4 regions of the Bacillus sp. GbtcB14 genome follow, and region 1 is predicted to be linked to each of the others. Evidence: riboswitches for the same ligand, from Rfam matches in the RefSeq annotation. Region 1 holds a riboswitch; each other region holds the start of a gene.
What was found. Region 1 has a riboswitch for thiamine pyrophosphate ahead of KVT31_RS22780 (energy-coupled thiamine transporter ThiT). Riboswitches for the same ligand answer to the same signal wherever they lie in the genome.
Positions count from the first base shown of each region.

Region 2: it holds a riboswitch for thiamine pyrophosphate, as region 1 does, so the genes downstream of both, tenA (thiaminase II) here and KVT31_RS22780 (energy-coupled thiamine transporter ThiT) in region 1, are expected to answer to the same signal.
Region 3: it holds a riboswitch for thiamine pyrophosphate, as region 1 does, so the genes downstream of both, KVT31_RS21960 (MTH1187 family thiamine-binding protein) here and KVT31_RS22780 (energy-coupled thiamine transporter ThiT) in region 1, are expected to answer to the same signal.
Region 4: it holds a riboswitch for thiamine pyrophosphate, as region 1 does, so the genes downstream of both, thiM (hydroxyethylthiazole kinase) here and KVT31_RS22780 (energy-coupled thiamine transporter ThiT) in region 1, are expected to answer to the same signal.

Region 1 is NZ_JAGXJT010000009.1:67,824-73,961, forward strand. Features, by position in the region: gene KVT31_RS22765 (class D sortase) at 1-379, shown strand, start outside; gene KVT31_RS22770 (response regulator transcription factor) at 418-1,107, shown strand; gene KVT31_RS22775 (sensor histidine kinase) at 1,104-2,954, shown strand; gene KVT31_RS22780 (energy-coupled thiamine transporter ThiT) at 3,177-3,848, opposite strand; TPP riboswitch at 3,934-4,035, opposite strand; gene KVT31_RS22785 (FeoA family protein) at 4,230-4,457, shown strand; gene feoB (ferrous iron transport protein B) at 4,454-6,138, shown strand, end outside.
Region 2 is NZ_JAGXJT010000003.1:1,848-7,985, reverse strand. Features, by position in the region: gene KVT31_RS09040 (ABC transporter permease) at 1-199, opposite strand, end outside; gene KVT31_RS09035 (ABC transporter ATP-binding protein) at 199-948, opposite strand; gene tenA (thiaminase II) at 917-1,612, opposite strand; TPP riboswitch at 1,695-1,797, opposite strand; TPP riboswitch at 1,858-1,969, opposite strand; gene KVT31_RS09025 (SH3 domain-containing protein) at 2,239-3,390, shown strand; gene KVT31_RS09020 (hypothetical protein) at 3,396-3,734, shown strand; gene KVT31_RS09015 (DUF3965 domain-containing protein) at 3,963-5,114, opposite strand; gene KVT31_RS09010 (CBS domain-containing protein) at 5,412-5,831, opposite strand; tRNA gene KVT31_RS09005 (tRNA-Glu) at 5,962-6,033, opposite strand; tRNA gene KVT31_RS09000 (tRNA-Asn) at 6,035-6,109, opposite strand; tRNA gene KVT31_RS08995 (tRNA-Ile) at 6,120-6,138, opposite strand, start outside.
Region 3 is NZ_JAGXJT010000008.1:114,283-120,420, forward strand. Features, by position in the region: gene KVT31_RS21955 (methyl-accepting chemotaxis protein) at 1-1,598, shown strand, start outside; TPP riboswitch at 1,660-1,761, shown strand; gene KVT31_RS21960 (MTH1187 family thiamine-binding protein) at 1,862-2,182, shown strand; gene KVT31_RS21965 (ABC transporter permease) at 2,154-2,927, shown strand; gene KVT31_RS21970 (ABC transporter substrate-binding protein) at 2,924-3,922, shown strand; gene KVT31_RS21975 (ABC transporter ATP-binding protein) at 3,919-4,668, shown strand; gene KVT31_RS30620 (hypothetical protein) at 4,735-4,863, shown strand; gene KVT31_RS21980 (ABC-F family ATP-binding cassette domain-containing protein) at 5,169-6,138, shown strand, end outside.
Region 4 is NZ_JAGXJT010000008.1:107,081-113,218, reverse strand. Features, by position in the region: gene KVT31_RS21950 (anaerobic C4-dicarboxylate transporter family protein) at 1-903, shown strand, start outside; gene thiE (thiamine phosphate synthase) at 1,086-1,745, opposite strand; gene thiM (hydroxyethylthiazole kinase) at 1,762-2,577, opposite strand; TPP riboswitch at 2,641-2,750, opposite strand; gene topB (DNA topoisomerase III) at 3,018-5,207, shown strand; gene KVT31_RS21930 (YhgE/Pip domain-containing protein) at 5,249-6,138, opposite strand, start outside.

The DNA of each region.
Region 1 (6,138 bases):
GAAAATAAAAAAGAAGTTTTCTATATATTGGGGAGCAAATGATGCAACGCTGAAAAAGGGAGTTGGTATGTTCGTTAGTGATTTAACGACAACGCCATCTGGAGGGGGGCATACTGTACTAAGTGGGCACCGGGATACTGTATTTACAGATTTAGGAGAGTTAAATGAAAAAGATACTCTTGTTTTAGAGTATGATAATAAAACTTACACATATGAAATTCAAAAGATATGGATTACCCATGCGGATGATCGGACTGTTATTATAAAAAAAGAAGAACCAATATTAACACTGACGACTTGCTATCCATTTGATTATATAGGGGATGCACCGGATAGATATATTATCGAGGCGAAGTTAACTGCTAGTTATTCAAAATGAAGTGATAGTTTTTGAAAGTAGGAGGGGATATATAAGTTATGGCAATAAATATTTTAATTGTGGAAGATGAAGATATATTACGTGAAATATTAAAAGATTATTTTTTAAGTGAGCAATATATAGTGTTTGAAGCGAGAGACGGGAAAGAAGCTTTAGTTGTATTTGAGGAAGAAGAGGTTGATTTAGTTATTTTAGATATTATGTTGCCGGAACTTGATGGGTGGTCCGTTTGCCGAAGAATCCGTAAAACATCTGAGGTTCCTATTATTATGCTGACGGCACGTGTAGATGAAGATGATACGTTACTTGGATTTGAACTTGGAGCGGATGACTATGTGACAAAGCCATACAGTCCTCCAATTTTATTAGCAAGAGCGAAAAGATTGTTAGAAAGTAGAAAAGTGACAAAGCAACTTTTAGAGAATGAAGATGATACATTATCAATCCACGGTATTCACGTTCATTTTCCGTCGCGTACTGTTACGGTAGATAGAACAGACATTAATTTAACACATACAGAATTTGAAATATTAGCGTATTTTATGAAAAATCAAGGGATTGTTTTAACACGAGAGCAACTCATCTCAAGAATTTGGGGATATGAATTTGCTGGTGACGATCGAACGGTTAATAGTCATATTCGTAATTTAAGAAATAAATTAGGAGAGAAAGCAAAGTACATTACAACTGTAGTACGAACAGGTTATAAATTTGAGGGAAATGTATGAGAAAAGGGATTGTACTAAAACTATTTACCCTCACAACAGCATTATGTATGTTAATTTTAGCGACGATATTTATTGGACAAACGATATTTTTTAAACAATATTATGCGAATCGAAAAGTGGAAGATATTAAAGTGAATTTAAATTCCTTCGAAAAGAATTATTTGAACTATGCGGGAAGTGCAGAAGGAATTCAGAAGCTGGAGCAAGACTTTTTAAGAGAAAATAATACGTGGATTACGACATTGGATCAGAATGGGAATTTAAAGCATGCAGATGATTTTTATTTTGAGGTAACGATAAATCGTTGGCAACAAAAGAGCTTTGGACAACAACTATTCAAAATCCCCCTATACAATCTCGTCAATATAGAGGAGATTGATAATAAACCATCAGAGCAGTTTTTAGGACAAGAAATTTATTTTTCTGGAGTGAGAAAAGAAGATAGTTTTATTCCGTTCTCATTTTCTTTAGCTAAGCAGAATTTAAGCGGATCTAATAAACCGTTAGAAAAAGCATTTAAGGAGAAAATGAAATTAGATGAGGAGAAAAAGAGAGCGGCTGGGGAGCAAGTTGGTAAGGAAAAGAGGCCGGCCGTCCAGGGAGAATCTGCTCAAGAATTAGATGCTTACATAAGTGGGCGTGTTACGAAAGTTCAGTTTCCTGATGTAACAGGTCCTATAAATCCAATTTATAAAAATAGCATCTTCTTAGATAACATAAAAGAATTTCAAACTAATTTATTATTAAAAGAGAGCAAGCACATACAATATGCAATACAAACAATGGACTATGAAAAAAATGATATTAAATATAAATTATTAATCAAGCCAACAAAAGAAAAAGATGGATCAGTAACTTATATATATGCGATGGCTTCTTTACAGCCTGTAGATGAAGCTGTACAAATGGTGCAAGATTACTACATTTACATCATTGCATTTGTAGTCGTTCTTATTTTTTTAGCTTCGTTTTATTATTCAAAACAAATTGCAAAACCGTTATTAAAAATAAACGATACAACGAAGAAAATAGCGCATTTAGATTTTACAGAACAAATACCGATTACTTCAAAAGATGAAATTGGTGATTTATCGAAAAATATTAATGTATTATCCAATAAACTCCATTCGCATATTGGGCAGCTAGAACAAGATATTGAGAAGGAAAGAAAATTAGAAAATACGCGGAAAGAATTCATTTCTGGTGTTTCACATGAATTAAAAACACCGTTAAGTATTATGAAAAGCTGCATTTCTATTTTAAAAGACGGGGTAGCTGAGCATAAAAAAGATTATTATTTTCAAGCGATGGAACGAGAAGTAGATAAAATGGATACGTTAATTTTAGATATGCTTGAGTTAGCTAAATTTGAGTCAGGCACATATAAAATGAAAATGGATGCATTTTATATTGATACAGTAATTGAAGATATATGTGAACACCTTTCTTTGGAAATAGAGAAAAAAGAACTTCGTGTTCATAAAAATATAGGTTCATTTGAAGTGGTCGCAAATCAAGGCCGGATTGAACAAGTCATTGTGAACTTCATTACGAATGCGATACGTTATACACCAAATAAAGAGGATATTATTATTTCTACAATAGATGAAAAAGATCGTATAAAAGTATGTATTGAAAATAAAGGTACTCACATTGAAGAAGAGCAATTAGATAAAATTTGGGATCGTTTTTATCGCGTGGATGCAGCTCGTCATCGTTCACAAGGTGGAACAGGACTTGGACTTGCGATTTCTAAAAATATTTTAGAACTGCACGATGCTGAATATGGGGTAAAGAATACGGAAGATGGTGTGTTATTTTACTTCTATTTACCGAAAAAAGCGTAGATGATATGTGCTGCGCTTTTTTTAAGTTATTTTCATATTATCTTTACCTAATCTTTATTTTTAAGCGATATAATTTGTTTAGAAAATGAGGTTATGTAAGGAGTAGATTAGCCGTGAATAGCAATTTACTAGGTATGATGGTATTTATTTTTCTTTGTGCATTTATTGTATTTATTATTGATATTACTCATTGAGAATTTTGATATAAAAAAAGGGCGCTAGTTAAGCACCCTTTTTTTGTGAATTCATTTGATATGCATTCACGCTTTTGAATAAACGTGGTGAAGTGATAAATAAAAATATAAGTAAAACGGTACATAGAATATAGGAACCAATCATTGTGCTACCGTTAAATATTAAAGAATATAGAACTGCTGATTGACCTTTCGGTGCATATTGTCCCCAGAAAATAATACCGGCGATAAAGTGACAGAAATAGCGAGCAAAGCTACCAATAAATGTAGCAACAATAATGTAACCAATAACTTTTTTTCCTTTGTTTTGCTTTGATGAAGGTTTGTCTTTACGGCTACTTAAACTGGATTGTTCTTCGCTATTTTCATTGGGTGCTAAAAGTGCTTTTTGAATTGGGCGATAGAATAAACCGGCAAATCCAATGAATGCGAAAGCAACGAAGTATTCAATGAGTACTTGAATTGGTGTGACGATAATGGCATCGCCTACGACAATTTGTAGTAATCCCCAAATTAAGCCTCCTAAGAAAGCCATTTTGAAGCCCCAGCGGTATGCGATAATAAAAATAGGAATCATAGCAAATGAAATGGAACCGCCTGTTGAAAGTTTGATTGATAATAATGGAAAAATGTCGATGACCAGGGCGAAGGCTGCAAGAATAGCAGATTCGATCATCGCTTGTAAATTGGTGTTACGCATGTTGTTTCCCCCTAAATCCAAGTTGTACAAAAAAGAACATTATCATAGGAGGATACGAAATACGTAAATAAAAAAGAGGTATGTATTTCGGACGTTTGCACAATCCCTGCGTTAGCATTAACTAACAGGTTCGAAGGGTCGGAACGAAGTGTTCCCTCTCAGCGGCATGGCTCCCCCTGTGATAACGAGATTCTTTATTTGCTATTGTTTATTGTAAGCGAAATGGATGAGAATGGCAAACGAATCTGTTATGACAATTATTGAAATATAATTGTATTGAAATGTTAATAAATATGAAGCAAAAAGATATAGTCCAAGTGAAATAGAGTGTGATATAATTTTTCTGAAAATAATTATCATTCTCTTCTGAGGGGGAAGGTTATGAGTTTAGTAGATATTAAAATAGGTGAGAAAGTGTTAGTGAAAAGTATTCAGTCTTTAGATCATTTACTAAAGAGAAGATTGGCTGCTTTTGGTCTTTCTGAAGGAAGCGAACTTCGTATGAAGCAGAAAGCGATGTTCAAAGGTCCTTGTACATTGGAGTGTCGTGGACAGTTAATTAGTATTCGTCATTGTGACGCGAAAATGATAAAGGTGGAATTAGCGTGAATAAGGTTGCTTTGCTAGGGAATCCAAATACAGGGAAGACATCATTATTTAATGCACTTACTGGTTCTTATGAGTATGTAGGAAACTGGAGCGGTGTAACAGTAGAAAAGAAGGTTGGTAAATTAAAAGATAAGCAAGGAACATTAATTGATTTACCAGGCGTTTATGATTTAAATCCAGTTTCACGTGATGAAGGTGTCGTTACGAATTTTCTACTAACAGACGAATTTCATCATATGTTAAATATAGTGGATTCTTCGCAATTCGAGCGGAATATGCATTTAACATTACAATTGCTTGAATTTGGTAAACCAGTTTCAGTTGGTTTAAATATGGTTGATGTGGCGAAGCAAAGAGGAATTGTAATTGATGTAAAACGGTTATCAGAATTATTAGGTGTAACAGTTGTTCCTGTCGTTGCAAGAAGCGGAAAAGGCTGTGAAGAACTGCTTGCGACTCTTAAAGAAAATGACAAAAAAGAGAAAAAACCATTCATTATTTCATATGGTGTACAAATGGATGAAGGAATTGGAGAGGTTATAGCTCTTTTAGAGACAGCGAATTATAGGCATCCAAGATGGTTAGCCCTTCAATTTTTAAGCAATAACGAAGTAGTAGAAAAAGAAATGAAAGCACTACCAATTTATAAGGAACTCATAGCCATTCGATCTCGCTTAGAAGGAAAACTTGATTGTACGTTAGAGGAGCACATTTACAAAACTCGTGAAGCGTATATTGAAAAGTTAAAAACAAATGTTATGAAGCATGAGAAAGAAGGAAAAATTCCTTTTTCGGAAAAAATTGATAGACTAATTACGCATAAAATTTTAGGACTTCCAATCTTTTTAGCAGTTATGTTTTTTATTTTTCAGGTTACGTTTACGTGGATTGGTACACCTTTATCGGATATGCTAGATGGCTTTTTTGGTGGACAGCTTACGGATTGGGTAACGGCTGGACTTACAAGTGTTGGTGCTTCTGATTTTATTCAAGCACTCGTTACAGAAGGGATTATTGCTGGTGTTGGTGCTGTATTAGTATTCGTGCCACAAATCTTTGCACTATTCTTTTTCATTTCATTACTAGAAGACTCAGGATATATGGCGCGAATTGCAGTTGTTATGGATCGAATTATGGAGTTCTTCGGTTTAAACGGAAAAGCATTCATTCCGATGATTATCGGTTTTGGATGTAATGTTCCAGGTATTATGGCAGCGAGAACGATTGAACAAGAAAAAGAACGTTTACTTACAGTTCTTGTAACACCGTTTATGTCTTGTTCGGCACGTTTACCGGTATATGCACTGTTTGCGGGAGTATTCTTCCCTAATAGTCAGGCAACTGTTGTATTTTCTTTATATGTTGCAGGTATTGTTCTTGCGTTACTTGTTACAAAAATTATGTCTCTTACAATTTTAAAAGCAGAAAAATCTATTTTCGTTATTGAACTACCTCCTTACCGCGTGCCACAAGTGAAAACGTTATGGCTAAGCACGTGGGAGAAAGGGAAAGGGTTTGTTCGTAAAGCAGGTACATTTATCTTCGGTGGTTCTGTTGTCATTTGGCTATTAAATTATGCAGGTCCATCAGGATTTGGTGTTGATATGGGAGACAGCTTCTTAGCGATGATTGGTGGATTTATCGCACCACTATTTGCACCGCTCGGCTTTGGAACGTGGCA
Region 2 (6,138 bases), on a different contig from region 1:
CCCCTATTAAAACGACGTATAATGTTGCCGGCAAATGAACCGTGAATAATATATCTTTTAGTTTCCATATCTTCATTACAATTGCAGACGGTGACGGTAAAATGTACATTTCATCTATAATTCTTGCGCCTACTTCCCAAAAGACAAGTAAAATGCTAGAAAGTGTAAGGGCAGGTAATAACTCCTTCAACCGGCTCATCATACGAGTACCTGCCTTTGTAACATACTAAGAAGCTCATCTTTAAGCGCTAACACTTCAGGCTTATATAAATCTTTTCTTGTTCGATTACGATCAAGTGGTACAACCCTCTCGGTTAAAGTAGTTATCGGTTGATTTTCTACAACGAAAACTCGATTAGAAAGAAACAATGCTTCTTCCACATCATGAGTAATAAATAAAATTGTTTTTTCCCACTCTTTCCATTGTTCAAACAGCCACTCTTGCAAAGATGCCTTCGTTAAAGCGTCCAACGCGCTAAACGGTTCATCTAACAGCAATATCTCCCCGCCCGTTAATAAAGTTCGAATAAAAGATACGCGTTGCCTCATACCACCAGATAAATCTTTCGGATATTTTGTCTCATACCCTTGTAAGCCAAATTTATGTAACAATTCCTTTGCCTTTATTTGTGCTTCTTTCTTCTGTACACCTTGGCACTCTAGCGGCAGAGCAGCATTCTCAATAATCGTTCTCCACGGCAGAAGCATATCTTTTTGAGGCATATACCCTACAGGATGGCTCTTTGTTTCTGTCAGCTCTATCTGTCCAGTACTTGCTTCTTCTAAACCTGTAATAAGGCGAAATAAAGTACTTTTCCCGCATCCACTCGGTCCGATAATACTTACAAACTCTTTATCTTGTATAGAAGCATTTAATTCATTGATGATTGGCTTCTCATCATAATGAAAAGAAACATTATGAAACTGTAGTATGTTCTTGCTCCTCAAATCCCCACATCTCCTTACGATAGGACATATCCCAGAATAAATATTCAAATCGACTGGAATATAGGAAAATCTCCTCTAATCGATCTAGCTCTTTTTCAGACTTTCCAACTGCCATTTCATTTAATAAATCTATTAACCAAATACAAAGGTTACCGTATTCTTCAGAACTATATCCTTGAATCCACTCCCCAAAGAATTCATGATCTCTTGCTCCAGGAATATCATTTAAACGCTTTCCAATTTCCCAATAGCTCCACATACATGGAAGAAGTGCTGCTATTAATTCCGCAAGTGTGCCATTATGAGATACAGACATCATATAATTTGTATACGCTAAATTTTTAGCAGATGGCTTTGCAGACTCTATCTCCTCTATAGAAATTCCAAGTCTTTTTGCATACTGTTTATGGATTGTCATTTCTCCATTTAATATGCCATCAATTTGTTCAGCAAATTTCCCCATTACTTGTGGATTCGTTGCTTTTACAACACCAATAGCATATAGCTTTGCATAATCTAACAAATATAAATAATCTTGAATAATGTAATACTGAAACTTATCTTTTTCTAACGTGCCATCCCCCATACCTACTACAAACGGATGATTATGACTCATCTCCCAAACTGGTTGTACAGTATCTAATAATCTATCGCAAAATTTCATTTCGCTATCCCCTTTCAATTTATATATCTAAATAAAAAACCACTTCTAAATAAGAAGTGGTTACAGCAAATAAAATTATAATTTATTCGTTGCTCCACTTCCCTTCGCTAGTATTACCTAGATCAGGTCTGTAAGGGTTAAGGATTATTCCTCTCTCAGCACAACAAGCACCCCTAGTGGTTTCAATATGAAATTTTCAAATAAAAAAGCCCCGTTTCTATACGCAAAGAAACGGGGACTCATTATTAGTGTCCGAATTGCTTCCCTACGCTAGCATAATCTAGATCAGGTAATGAAAAGGATCAAAGGCTTACGGCCTACTCTCAGCTGGCAACACCAGCTCTCCTAGCAAACTATAAAATTATCACTGTCAGTATAACATCGTAATAAGACATCATCAACTATTTTAATTTTCTCAATTGTCAACAAAATAACAAAACTATATAATACTTATGTTCTATCTTAGAAATTATCATCCTAATTAATTGGATAAAAAGGAATCATTATCCTCAAAAAATTTATTTTTATGTTGATTTCATATTACATTTATGTGAATACACCCACTATATTATATCTTTATACTATAATAAAATTACAACTATACAACTAGAGGAGGTCTCTATTATATGAATATGAAAGCTACTGCTTTAACAGCAACTACTGTCGCAATTGCCTCTTTACTTCCTTCTATGGGAGAAACAAATGTACAAACAGCCAACGCTGAACAATTATCTAATGTGAAAACTGGATATGTCAAAGTCGATCAAGTAGCCTTACATACAAAAGATAACGCAAATAGCTCATCAATTGATACGATTCGCTTTAATACGAAAGTAAACATACTTGAAACAACTAATGGCTGGTATAAAGTATCTGTTAATAATAAAGTAGGTTACGTACAAAAAGATGCTATTCTACTAAAAAACAAACTTCAATCTAATAATCAATACATCGTTAATGCCAATGCATTAAACGTTCGTTCTGAACCTAATTTAGAATCTTCAATTTTAGATGTATTACCAAATGGGAAATTCGTTACCATTCAAGAAGAACAAGGCGAGTGGTATAAAATTTTACATAATGGCAAAACAGGTTACGTACAAAAAGCATTCGTGTCTAATGGTTCACAACCTTTAGTAAAAGGCATCACAGAAAATAATACGAAATACACAGTTGCAACACCTAAACTTAATGTACGTAGCAACGCTAGTACAAGTAGTGCACTACTTGGTTCATTACAAAATGGTACACAAATACAAGTAGTGGAAACTGTAGGAACTTGGTATAAAGTTCGTTTTGGCACAGGATACGGATATGTGGCAAAACATTATGTGGTGCAAAATCAAAATCAAACTCAAACAGCTCAACCTACTTCCATTCCAGCTGTTTTCAAATTCCCTACTCAAGGAAGAATTAGCTCAACCTTTGATATGCGTTGGGAACAAATGCATTATGGTATAGATATTGCAGCTCAGGGTAATGTCTCTATCCAGGCGGCAGCTGCAGGTAAAGTTGTGAAATCATATTATTCAGCTAGCTATGGCAATGTTGTGTTCATCGCCCATCAAATAAACGGGAAATTATATACAACAGTCTATGCACACATGAAAGATCGCACTGTACAAGCTGGTGATCAAGTACAAGCTGGACAATTAGTAGGTCATATGGGAAACACAGGTCATTCATACGGGCAACACCTTCATTTTGAATTACACAATGGAGAATGGAATTTTGAAAAAACAAATGCAGTAAACCCACTGCCATATTTAGTTAGGTAAATTGTATGCAACGCAATATCAATATACCTCTCTTAATTGAATACTTAGCCTTTTTAGGTTTAATCTGTTGTTTAATCATTTACAATACAAATACTGTATTTTTATCTATTATCATTGCTTTTGTTGCTTTAGAAATTATGATGGAATCCTTTCAAGTACAACTAAAACAAAAAATTGCCCATATATATAATGCCATCTTTCTATTAAGTGCCCTAATAACAAATATTATTAGTAATGGTTTTTATTTATCTACCGTATTTCCTGTATTCTTTATGGCTGTTTTATTATTCATAGCTAGATACATTCATGTCCCTACTAACAAAAAACACGAACAAAAAGCTTAGAAAGAGGAGACACTGTGTACCGATCTTTCAAAGATAATCCGATAAAATATATATTGAATTTATACACAAAAATAAATACTTTTTTTGGTATACAAGGAAGCAAGACGGCACAATTTCTCCTTTATGGAATGTTATTTCTCGTCTTAATTGCGTTCTCCTTGCTTTATTAATAAAAAAAGGATCTCACATAAACTTGAGATCCTTTTTAATTTATATAGAAAATGCTCTTTATCCACAAGCATATTTTTCATAAATAAAGCTCAGATTATATTTTTTCTCTAAGCTCATTCTTTGTTCATCATCACACCAATAGAACAAAATATCATGAATTGTTGCATAACGCTTATTTTTAAGAAATAGTTTAAAGAATGATGGTAAACAATCATGTAATTGTATAAATATATAATTGCGTAATATTTCTTCTTTATATTCAATGCCCTTACAAATATACAGTAATTCTTCACAATAATATGCATGTTGTGGAACTTGAATCATTTCGAAAAATGGCACATATGATAATAACTTCCCGATAAAATAATCATATCGATCCATTATTCCTATCGTCATATGCTCCATCATTTCTTTCATTACATATAAATAATCATCTACATGAGTAGTTTTCAATGGGTCTAATCGATCTGAAATTTGAGAAAGTACAGCTCTTTGACAAGCTAACACCGCTTGACTAGGTCCATAATATGATAGGAAGTCTGTACACTTACGATATTTTCGTAATAAGTCATGTGTGTATAAGTCATACACAAACGTATTACAATACATCGCTAGACTCATCATATCACTATTTAATTGCTCTTTTGATAGTAATTTAGCTCTCTTACACATATAAAAGAATGTAAATTCCAATACTTCTTTATGAGATAATAGATGTTTACAATCCGTTATACATTTCTCATTAAATTTAACCCTATCCCAAATTTCTACATCCCCATCAGTCAATTCACCAATACGATATTTAATAATTAAATAGTTTAAAGCAACCGCTTGCGTCAAAAGATCCCACGTTTCATATTCCAATGAAGTGTGAACAAACTCAGCTAGTCCTTGAGTTATCATAAAAGTATTTGCTTCTTCATACCACCCAATCTCTTGGCATAAGCGAAGAATACGTACTAGAGTTGGAATTTCATCTTTATGAAACTGCGGCAAATTCTTTACTTTATCCATTCCGTATACGATAAATGCTGCTAAATTTTCTTCTTTATAAAATTCTTTTTCTTTCCACACTAATATAGTTCGTTCTTTCCCTTCACCTTTTGGATGACAAGGTACAAGCAAAGAAAATAATTCAGCGAAATTATTTGGTTCTATATATGTATCTGTAACCAAATTCCAATTTGGATCGCGCTGTACAGCCCTCATATAATTCCCCTTCCCTTTTGTCTACATAGGAAATATTAATCCATTATTACATCATTAACAATGAATATTGTTATATTCAAAATTTTTCATAATACTTATATCTATCAGTATATCATTTTTTCTCTTATTTAAAATTAGGAATGACAAATTTAAAAAAACTGTCGAAATTACTAACTGTATACTTATATTATATAATGTCTCAGATACACCATGCTAACATATTAGTTTAATCCATATATACTAGAATAATGCATCTGATTTTTATACGTAACTTATCCCACTAATGAAAGTCTCTCTTCATTCCGTATGCTCCGAAATTTCGCTTAAAGCAAATCCGGCTTGATCATCTGCCGATTCTCTTATAGCTAAATCACCTAGTGCTAACATCCCAACGAGTTGACCACTCTCAACTACTGGTAATCGTCTAATTTGGTACTGTGCCATTAACTCTGTAGCTTTTTCAATAGAATCATCTGGAGAAACTGAAACAATGTTTGTTGTCATTACATTTGTAATTTTATTAGATCCAGGATGTTTCTCAGCAATCCCACGAACAACTAAATCTCGGTCCGTAACAAGCCCAACAACTTGCTCATTTTCAATAACTGGAATCAATCCAATCGATTCTTCTTTCATCTTTACAGCAGCCTCATATACATTGTCTAGCGGTGTACAATGTACAACATGAGTACTCATAAAGTCTCTCACTCGTGTCATTTTTGTCTCCTCCTTTTTATACATACCATAGCTTTTCCTAAATCCCTTTATTTATTTCAGGAAAATCAGTTGATAAAGAAGGATTCACGCACAATAAAAAAGAGTCAGCAATATGCTGACTCTTTTTTTATGACCCGTACGGGATTCGAACCCGTGTTACCGCCGTGAAAGGGCGGTGTCTTAACCACTTGACCAACGGGCCATGGCTCCGCAGGTAGGACTCGAACCTACGACCGATCGGTTAACAGCCGATAGCTCTACCACTGAGCTACTGCGGAATAATATATATGGTGGGCCTAAATGGACT
Region 3 (6,138 bases), on a different contig from region 1:
ATTCTTTTGAAACAGGAGATACGGTATTACATAAATTAGACGCGAAAATATTGAGAGATGTTGCAAAAGACCCGACGGCAGAAAGAGAAAAGAGAGAGAAGTTAGTAGAGAAGTTAGATGAATCAACGGAAGAATTGAACAGTGTTGGACAAACGTATATTGTTGGAGCAAAAGAAAATGAAAAAGGTGAGTTACAAGTTGTCGCTTTGGCTACAGGGTTAGCAAATGTTGTTGAAGTAGAACCGGGAGACTATTATAAACAACCAGATCTTTGGATGGAAACATATGATAAAGTAATGAGCACAAAAAAAGCAAACATGACAGTAGTATATGAAGACGCATTGGGATCATGGGTAACGATATTAGAGCCAATTAAAGATGAGGAAGGTAATATTGTGGCAATTGTTGCAGCCGATGTAGATGCCTCTATTGTTCCTATTACAAAGGAAAAATTCATTGTACAAGGTTTAATGTTTATTTGTATTTCTGTTTTAATTGCAACGGTTATTCAATTCCTAATCGTACGTAACGCACTTGCTCCATTGCGGGATTTACGTGAAGGATTGCGCAAAGTCGGTGAAGGTGACTTAAGTATTAAATTAGAGGAAAGACCAGATGATATTGGTATTATTAATGCGTATTTTAATAATACTATTGAGAAGTTTAAAGGGATTATAGACAAAGTGAAGCAGACAGCAGAACAGGTTTCCTCATCTTCACAAGAATTGTCAGTGAGTACGAAAGAGAATAGCATGGCAGTCCAAGGAATCGTAAGTTCTATAGTGGAGTTAAGGGCTGGCGTTCAATTACAAGAAACTGCAGTACCAAAGTATTTAGATATTATATATGAAATGGAAGATAGGATGGAAGAGATAACGAATGCTGCAAAACAAATGGCGAAAGAGTCTGAAGGTATAGAGCACCATTCAGGAAAAGGAAATGGTATTATTGAACAGACGATTAATCAAATGAACATCATACAAAATGCAGTACAAGATTTATCTTCTATTATTTATTCTTTGGAAACAAGATCAAAAGAAATTAGTGATATTGTAACAGTAATTACCGGTATTTCAAATCAAACGAATTCGCTAGCTTTAAATTCTTCTATTGAAGCTTCACGTGCTGAGGAAACCGGACGAGGATTTGCTGTTGTTGCTGATGAAGTGCGTAAATTAGCAGAGCAGACGGAAGCATCAGCAAAAGATATAGCAAAATTAATAGGGGAAACGCGAGCTGGTACGGAAGAAGCTATTGTTTCAATGGAAAATGCTTTAAAAGAAGTAGAATCGGGTATGAAACTTGTTGAAAGTAGTGGTGCTTTCTTTGGTGGAATTTCAAACTCAGCACAATCTGTTACAAATCAGGTTAGAGTTGTTTCTGACAATTCAAGTGATATATTGCAAAATAGCCAAAATATTGTGCGGATTGTAGATGAACTATCACTTATTGCAAATACGTATGCGAATAGTAGTAGTAATGTTGAAGAAAGTATGAAAGAGCAGGAAATGTCTGTACAAGATATTGCGGAATTAGCTAGTTCTTTAAGCTGGCTTTCGCAGGAGTTACAAGAGTTAATAGGAGAATTCAAAAGTTAAATGAAATGATTATACGCGCTTTTGTTTGTTCAATAAAATAAATCATGCTACAATGAAAACGAATTAAGGACCGGGGAGCCAATTGGCTGAGAGGATGTAAACAAACATCGACCCTCAACCTGATCTGGATAATGCCAGCGTAGGGAGTTACTTAAAGTGATGTAGCATATGTTATTCTATAATAACTTGCATACAAGGCTTTCCTACGTAGTAGGAAAGCCTTTTCTTGTTTTAAAATTTAATTTCATAAGGGGGATTTTACTATGTCACAACAAGTTACGATTTCATTTTCAGTAGTACCACAAGCGAAGCACAAAGATGTGTATTCTGTTGTTGATAAAGCAATTGAGGTTGTACAACAATCGGGAGTTCGTTATGAAGTAGGGGCAATGGAAACAACGTTGGAAGGAGAATTAGATGTACTTCTTGATGTCATTAAACGTGCGCAACAAGCTTGTGTGGATGCTGGAGCAGAGGAAGTGATTACTTCTATTAAAATCCATTATCGTCCAAGCACTGGTGTAACGATAGATGAAAAGGTTTGGAAGTACCGTGATGAATATGCAAAACCAGAAGCAATCTAAAATAATTACAACAATTTGGCTTATCCTTCTCATTGCGATATGGGAAGGATCTGTTTCATTATTTAAAATTGAACCGTGGATTTTACCGAAGCCTTCTGCCATTGTTCAAGAATTAATTGGAATGAAAGATTTACTATTACCGAATACGATGCAAACGTTACAAGAGGTTATAATCGGACTATTTTTTGCGATTTTAATTGGGACAAGTATTGCAATTATTATGGACGTTATCCCTTTATTTCGTATTTTAATAAATCCATTGCTTGTTATTTCGCAAACGATTCCAATCGTTGTACTTGCACCGTTATTTATTATTTGGTTTGGATATGGAATGCTACCGAAAGTAATGGTAGTCATACTCGTTTGTTTCTTCCCGATTGCGCTTAGCATTTTAGAAGGTTTTCAAACGGTAGATAAAAATATGTTGAAGTTGTTGCAAACGATGAAGGCAACGAAATGGCAAGTTTACCAGAAAGTAAAGTTTCCAGCAGTGCTTCCATACTTTTTCTCAGGTTTAAAAATTGCAGTTACATATAGCGTAATGGGAGCGATCATTGGGGAATGGCTCGGTGCCAGTGAAGGATTAGGGGTTATGCTTACGAGAGCTACAAAATCCTTTTTAACAGCCCGAGTATTTGGTGTGGCAGCAATTATTGTTATGGTGACATTATGTCTGTATTTTATCGTGGAGTTTATGGCAAGAATAACAGCACCATGGATATATAGAAAGGACGGCAGAAAATGAAAAAAGGTTTAAAAGTTATGTTGGCTGCCTTATTAGCAGTAGGTGTGGCTGGATGTAATCCGGCGAAGAAAGAAGATAGTGCAAGTAAAGATCAAAAAGTAAAAGTAGTTTTAGATTGGTTTCCAAATACGAACCATACTGGCTTATATGTAGCGCAAGCGAAAGATTATTATAAAAAGCAAGGCTTAGATGTAGAAATTATTCAGCCTGGTGATAATGTGACAGCGGAGCAAATGATAGCTTCAGGAAAAGCTGACTTCGCAATAAGCGCACAAGAAAATGTAACATTGGCTCGTGTAGAAGGTATTCCTGTTGTATCTGTCGGAGCGATTATTCAGCATAACACTTCGGCATTTGCATCGCTTAAGAAAGATAACATGACTTCACCGAAAGATTTTGAAGGTAAACGTTACGGAGGATGGGGAGGACCAGCAGAAGAAGCAACGCTGAAGACCATTATGGAGAAACATCAAGCTGATTTTAATAAAGTTGAAAAAATCATCTTAGGACAAACCGATTTCTTTAAATCAATCGGCCGTGATGCAGACTTTGAATGGATTTATTACGGATGGGATGGAATTGAAGCGAAGCGCCAAGGAAAAGAGTTAAATACGATTATGGTGAAAGACTTAGACCCAGCGCTTGATTTCTATAGTCCTGTTATTATTACGAGTGAAAAACATACGAAGCAAGATAAAGACTTTGTGAAAAAGTTTATGAGTGCAACGACAGAAGGGTATAATTTTGCAATTAAAGAGCCGAAAGAAGCTGCTGATATTTTAATTAAAGCTGTTCCAGATGTAAATAAAGACTTAGTACAAGAAAGTCAAAAGTGGTTAAGCACGAAGTATCAAGATGATGCAAAAGCTTGGGGAGTACAGAAGGAAGATGTTTGGACGAATTACATGAATTTCTTATATGATAACAAAGTAATTAAGAAGAAAATTGATGTAAAAGATGCCTTTACAAATGAGTTCCTTCCAAGCGAAAAATGAGCGGATTACAAATAAAAGATATTGTGAAATCTTTCGATGGAAAGAATGTATTAGCAAATATTAGTGCTTCTATACGAGAGGGAGAGTTCGTTTCTTTTGTAGGCCCAAGTGGTTGCGGGAAAAGCACATTATTAAATATGATTGCAAATGTTGAAAATCCAACAAGTGGGAATGTAACGTATAACGATAAGCAAATGCAAGAGCAAGATGTTGTAAGTTATATGCCGCAACAGGATTTATTACTGCCGTGGCGATCAGCTTTGCAAAATATAGTTCTTCCATTGGAAATCGAAGGGAAACCGAAAAAACAAAGGCTGACAGAGGGAATGGAAGCATTAAAGCAGTTTGAACTAGATGAATATGCAGACCATTATCCAGATGAATTGTCTGGTGGGATGCGTCAAAGAATTAGTTTTCTGCGCACATATTTATGTGAAAAGCCAATTATGCTACTTGATGAGCCTTTTGGAAAATTAGATGCCTTTACAAAAATGGAAGTACATAGCTGGCTTTTAAACTCTTGGCACCAAGAGAAGCAAACAATCGTTATGGTCACACATGACTTAGATGAGGCAATCTTGCTTTCAGATCGCGTATTTATTTTATCTCAAAGACCAGCCTCAATAGTTGGTGAGGTACAAGTGAAATTACCTAGGCCGAGAACGATGGATATGTTAACATCACTTGAGTTAAAGAAGGATAAGGAAGAAATTCTGAGAGTATTAGCCCCGTATATGAGAAAATAGAAAAAGTCTTTTAACAGTTTTTGGTATGATTACTGTTAAGAGGCTTTTTTATATAGGGGGAGAAAGATGAAATCTATAGAGCAAATAGTTGATTCGTTAACACTCATCTTTACAAGTCCATATGCATTAGAAAAGATGTATAAAGAAATTTACGAAGAAAATGAAAAAACGGAGAAGGAACAAAAGAAAAAATAGAGAATAGAATATAACAGAGTAGTTTATACTCTTAATATAACAAATGTTAAAGGAGTGAAAGGATAAAATGACTTTATCAACTGTTCTTCAAATGGTTTTAGCTTGATACGGGAGAAGTCTGCCCATTTTTAAAGATTAAGCTAAATTGAAGACAGCAGGTAAAGAACCTTAATCCTTTTTTACGATAATATGTAATGGGTAAGGTGTATTCACCTTACCCATTTTTTATATATACAATTAAATAAGGCTTTATACTGTTGCTCTCTCTATTTAGCGTATGAACTATAAGTAGAGGAGAGAAAAAAATGAGTATATTAACAGTAGAAAATTTAAGTCATTCGTATGGTGAGAAAACCATTTTATATAATGCATGTTTTCGACTATTAAAGGGCGAGCATGTTGGGTTAGTTGGGAAAAATGGAATTGGAAAATCAACATTGTTAAGGATTTTAACAGGAGAACTTATACATGATGACGGAAACATTGAATGGTTTCCACATGTGAAGATAGGTTTTTTACAGCAGCATATGGATTTACAAGAAGGAATAACAATTGAGGGATACTTACAAAGTGCATTTTCTAATCTGTATGCGATTGAGTGTGAAATGTTAAAAATTGCTGAAGAAATGAATGGAGCAGGAGAAATAGAAAAACTGTTAGTAAAGTATGGAGAATTACAAACTATATTAGAAAGTTCTAATTTCTATCAAATTCATACTGAAATTGAAGAAGTAGCAATCGGCTTAGGCTTACTTGAAATAGGTTTGAAAAAGGATGTTTCACAGTTAAGTGGAGGACAGCGAACAAAGTTATTACTTGGGAAGCTCCTTTTAGAAAAAGCTGATGTTTTATTGCTAGATGAGCCAACAAATTATTTAGATACAGCTCATATAGAATGGTTGCAATCGTATTTGAGACTGTATGAAAAAGCTTATGTAATCATTTCACATGACGAAGTATTTTTGAACAGTATTACGAATGTTATTTATCATCTAGAAGAACGGAAAGTGAAGCGGTACGTAGGAAATTATGAAAAATTTGTGCAAAGTTATCAATTGCAAAGGAAACAATTACAATCGGCGCATGCGAAACAACAAAAAGAAATTGCGCAGTTAGAAACATTTATTCAAAAAAATAAAGTTCGAAAAGCGAAACAAGCTAAAAGTAGAGAGAAAGTATTAGAGAAAATGCAAAGGATTGAAAAGGTTAATCATGTAACTCGATCCCGTTTTGATTTTACTGTTTATGAGGAGCCAGTAAGTCGTATATTGCAAG
Region 4 (6,138 bases), on a different contig from region 1:
TCCCAACAAGCAATTACAGCTAGCCCTATATCAGCTGCAACAGTTGCCCTTTTAGCAATGTTAGCTGACTATAAAATCACTTTATTAGATATTTTAAAAGTAAGTATCCCTTCTACCTTCATCGCTTGTATGGTAGCTGCATTTGTTGCTAGCAAAATGGGGAAAGAATTAAATGAAGACCCTGAATACTTGAAACGTTTAAAAGAAGGAATGATTCCTAAAATTGAAGAGAAGAAAGAATTTGTTGGTTTAAAAGGCGCTAAACTATCCGTTATCCTTTTCTTAGTAGGAACTTTCCTTGTCGTACTTCTCGGTTCATTTGAAGCACTTCGTCCAGGATGGATGGTCGACGGGAAGTTAGTTCGTCTTTCCATGCCGAACACAATTGAAATGGTTATGTTAACTATCGCAGCTCTTATTATTATTTTCTGCAAACCAAATGTAGAAAGCATCGTGTCTGGTAACGTCTTTAAAGCGGGGGCAACAGCAGTTGTTGCTATTTTCGGTATCGCTTGGATGGGAGATACTTTCTTTAATGGAAACTTAAATATGATTCAAGGATCAATTCAGCACCTAGTAACAAGTGCACCATGGCTATTTGCCATCGCATTATTCATTCTATCTATTTTACTATATAGCCAAGCCGCAACAGTACGTGCTTTAATGCCTCTTGGATTATCACTCGGTATTCCACCGGCACTACTAATCGCGATGTTCCCTGCAGTAAATGGATATTTCTTCATTCCAAACTATGGAACAATCGTTGCTGCCATTAACTTTGATCGCACTGGTACAACTGGCATTGGTAAATATGTTTTAAATCATAGCTTTATGATTCCAGGCCTAATCGCAACATTCACTTCTATCGGAATTGGAATGCTCTTAATTTCAATTATGTTTTAAAGAAAAAGCACAAACCTACATGGATCAAGGGTTTGTGCTTTTTTAATCAAACGTTTGTTTAAATAAACGAAACAACTCATTTTGCAACGCTACAAACCTATTCCGTTTCAAATAATCCCCCCTATTTCTAATTATTAATACAAAAAAAGCTATGTAGCATTTTAATACTACATAGCTTTTTTCTACAAACTCTTACTGACTTCCTCTACTAACTTCTTCGTACTTTCGCACACAGATTCCGCTAAACTAATCGCAGAAATAACTGAAACACCGTCCGCACCTGCTTCTATAACTGAAGCGGTATTTTCAATTGTAATGCCACCAATCCCAACGATTGGTATTGTAATTCCTTGTTCTCTAAAATGAGCTAAACCTTTCGTTCCTTGAACTGCTTTCGTATCTTTTTTCGTACTCGTTGGAAAAACAGGGCCAACACCTAAATAATCAGCTCCGTTTTCAATTGCCCAGCGTGCTTCTTCAATTGTATGTGTAGATACACCAACAATTTTATCTCCCATTTTTTCACGAACAGAAGTAATTCCTTCATCATCTTGTCCAACATGCACGCCATCTGCATCTAACTCGATAGCTAGTTCCACATCATCATTTACAATGAATGGGACACCGTACTCCTTACAAATTGCTTGTAGTTCTTTTGCGAAACAAATACGTTTCTCTCCCGTTAAAGCCCCTTCCCCCTTTTCACGGAATTGAAAAATTGTTATACCGCCTACAAGTGCATCTCTCAACACTTGTAGTGGTTCCTTCGTACAATTGTTACTTCCCATAATAAAGTATACTGATAACAATCTAGACATTTCAGCCTTTGTAATACGCGACATCTAATTCCCCTCCTTACTATATAAGCTCAATCTTCCCATACTTCTCAATATCATCTGAAGTTGTATTCGCTAACTGATTTAAAAATTCAATTTGGAAACTACCAGGTCCCTGCTCCACTGTCTTAGCAGCTGCCAGTTCCGCAGCTACACCATAAAACGTTAATGCAGCTACTGCTGCCTTTACATAATCTTTTTCTACTGCTACAAATGCTCCTATTACAGAAGTTAGTAAACAACCAGTTCCCGTAACTTTCGTTAAAATAGAGTGACCATTTCGAATAAGAATCGTTCGCTCTCCATCTGTAACAACATCTTCTTTTCCAGTAATCACCGCAACTGTATTTAATTCAGCAGCTGCCTGCCTTGCAATGCTTACGACATTTCCATTTCCAGTACCGGCGTCTACCCCTTTAATTTCCCATCTCTCATTAATAACGTTCGCTATTTCAGCCGCATTTCCACGGATAATCGCTAAATCAATTTCAGCCGGAATATGTCTCGCAACTTCTGTTCGATACGATGTTGCTCCTGCACCAACTGGATCAAACAATACTGGTACATTATTCACATTTGCCGATTTACCCGCAAGTAACATCGCTTCTACTTCTTCAGGACGAAGTGTCCCCATATTTAATACTAGCGCTCCAGCAATGCTAGCCATTTCTGCTACTTCTTCTTTTGCATACGCCATTACAGGCGATGCTCCTAACGCTAACAAGCCGTTAGCTGTAAAATTTGTGACAACAACATTTGTAATATTATGAACGAGCGGATTAGATTCTCTCACCAAATCCACTACTTTACTAATTTCTTTCATATTCATCCTTCTCATCCCCTAACTATAGTGATGGGAGATACACAAAAAGACACTTTGCGCGTACGCAAAGTGTCTGAACATGTGCTTTTACACTCTCCCTACGCTGGCATTATCCAACAGGTTCAAATGGTCAATGACGGATTAGTCATACTCTCAGTTTGCATCCACAAACTCCCATGTGTTTAGTATTCATCTACTTCAAAGTCTACTCTTATTCTACTAAAATAACAAGTTCTTTACTTTTCTATTTCATATAGAAGCAATAATAAAACAACACGCATAATAAATATCTATTTCTCATAGTCTCATCATGGTGCATATTATGTTTTATCGCCATCATTCACCTTCAAACGGATGTTATCCCACTAAAAAACGTTCAAATCTGGAGCGAAACTGAATCTCAAGAAGATGTATGCTATAGTTAACGTATGGAAATTTGAAAGGATGTTTTAAATATGTCAAAAAGCGTTATAATCGCTGAAAAGCCTTCCGTTGCACGTGATATTGCGCGTGTACTTAAGTGTGATAAAAAAGGAAATGGCTACCTTGAAGGTAGTAAATATATTGTAACTTGGGCTTTAGGTCATCTTGTTACATTAGCAGATCCAGAAAGCTACGATGTGAAATATAAAAAGTGGAATTTAGAAGATTTACCGATGCTACCTGAGCGTTTGAAATTAACGGTTATTAAACAAACAGGGAAGCAATTTAATGCTGTGAAGAGTCAACTTCTTAGAAAAGATGTAAATGACATTATTGTAGCGACAGATGCTGGACGTGAGGGAGAATTAGTCGCTCGTTGGATTATTGATAAGGTTCGAGTTAACAAACCAATCAAACGTCTATGGATTTCATCTGTTACTGATAAAGCGATTAAAGATGGATTCGCTAATTTAAAACCAGGTAAAGCATATGACAATTTATACGCTTCAGCAGTTGCACGTTCAGAAGCTGACTGGTATATCGGTCTTAACGCGACTCGCGCTTTAACGACTCGCTTTAATGCCCAGCTGAATTGCGGCCGTGTGCAAACACCTACTGTCGCTATGATCGCTAATCGTGAAGATGAAATAAAGAACTTCAAAGCTCAAACTTACTACGGCATCGAAGCACAAACGGCGAATCAGCTAAAGCTAACTTGGCAAGATGCTAACGGTAATAGCCGCAGTTTTAATAAAGAAAAAATTGATGGCTTTGTAAAAGGTTTAGATAAGCATAATGCTACTGTTGTGGAAATTGATAAAAAACAGAAGAAGTCATTCTCTCCTGGTCTTTACGATTTAACTGAATTACAACGTGATGCAAATAAAAAGTTCGGTTACTCTGCAAAAGAAACATTAAACATTATGCAGAAGTTGTATGAGCAACATAAAGTGCTAACGTATCCTCGTACAGATTCACGCTATATTTCATCTGATATCGTTGGAACACTTCCAGAACGTCTAAAGGCTTGCGGAGTTGGAGAATACCGTCCTTTAGCACATAAAGTATTACAAAAACCTATCAAATCTAATAAGTCATTTGTTGACGATAGTAAAGTAAGTGATCATCACGCAATTATTCCGACAGAAGGATACGTTAACTTCTCGGCCTTCACAGATAAAGAACGTAAAATTTATGATTTAGTTGTAAAACGTTTCTTAGCTGTTTTATTCCCAGCATTCGAATACGAGCAACTAACGTTACGCACAAAAATTGGTAATGAAACGTTCATTGCACGCGGAAAAACTATTCTGCATGCGGGTTGGAAAGAAGTATATGAAAATCGCTTTGAAGATGATGATGTAACGGATGATGTAAAAGAACAGCTTCTACCTCACATTGAAAAAGGCGATACATTAACTGTAAAGTTAATTATGCAAACATCAGGTCAAACAAAAGCACCTGCACGATTTAACGAAGCAACTTTACTTTCAGCAATGGAAAATCCTACAAAATATATGGATACGCAAAATAAACAACTTGCTGATACACTAAAATCAACTGGTGGATTAGGTACTGTAGCAACGCGTGCTGATATTATCGACAAGCTATTCAATTCATTCTTAATTGAAAAACGTGGTAAAGATATTCACATTACTTCAAAAGGCCGTCAGTTACTCGATTTAGTGCCAGAAGAGTTAAAATCACCTACACTAACTGGTGAGTGGGAACAAAAGCTAGAGGCAATTGCAAAGGGTAAACTGAAAAAAGAAGTATTCATTTCAGAAATGAAGAACTATACGAAAGAAATTGTTTCTGAAATTAAATCGAGTGATAAAAAATATAAACATGACAACATTTCAACGAAGTCTTGTCCAGACTGCGGTAAACCAATGTTAGAGGTAAACGGCAAAAAAGGAAAGATGCTCGTTTGCCAAGACCGTGAATGTGGTCATCGTAAAAATGTATCTCGTACAACAAACGCTCGTTGTCCGCAATGTAAGAAGAAGTTAGAATTACGTGGTGAAGGTGCAGGACAAATCTTTGCATGTAAATGTGGCTATCGCGAGAAATTATCCACATTCCAAGAAAGACGTAAAAAAGAATCTGGAAGCAAGGCTGATAAGCGCGATGTTCAAAAATATATGAAACAACAGAACAAAGAAGAAGAACCATTAAATAATCCGTTCGCAGAAGCTTTAAAGAAATTAAAATTCGATTAAATAAAAAGGTTCCTACCACTCTCGGTAGGAACCTTTTATTATTAATGAATAATTTTACTTCCTTTTGCGTTCTCAACAAACTTTTCACTCGATTTATTAATTGGTGTTTTCAATAATAACGCAGCAATAACGATGACTACTACGAAAACACTTAGTACAAGTAAATCTCTAATAACTATATCCCAAAGCATTCCACCTACCGTTTCACGAATTGCACTAATTGCATATGTGAATGGTAAGAACGGATAAATCGCTTGGAAGAATGGTGGTGTCATTTGAATTGGGAATGTTCCGCCCGATCCTGCTACTTGAAGAACAAGTAAAATAATTGCCATCGATTTCCCAACGTTTCCGAAAATAGAAACAAGTGAGTAAACGATACAAACAAATACTCCACCAATAAATAAACTAAATAACACAAACCAGAATTTATCGACTACATACGTACCGAGTAAGAATATATCCCCCATTGATACGATAAACGCCTGTGAAAGACCTATCGTTAAGAATGTTAATAAACGTCCAAAGTATATTTCATGGCTCTTATAATTCGCGCCCTCTTCATGTACTTCTACCGTTAATAATGAAACCATTAATAATGCGCCTACCCATAATGCAAGCACTGTGTAGAATGGTGACATTGCTGAACCGTAGTTCGGCATTGCAAATAATTTATTCTCTTTTAAATTTACTGGATTCGCAAAGTAATCACTTTGCTTTTCAACATCATTTTTCAATAAGCGTATGATGTCTTTTATATCCTCTTCTGATTCAAAATCACGAATTTTATTTGCTAAGTCTTTAATCTTTTTCTCAGTCTCCGGCATGTCAGCCTTAATGTCTGCTAATTTCTTTCTACCGTCTACTAAGCCTTTTGATGAATCTTCTAGTAACTTTTTAACATCCGGAAGCTTTTTGTCTGCTTCTTTTA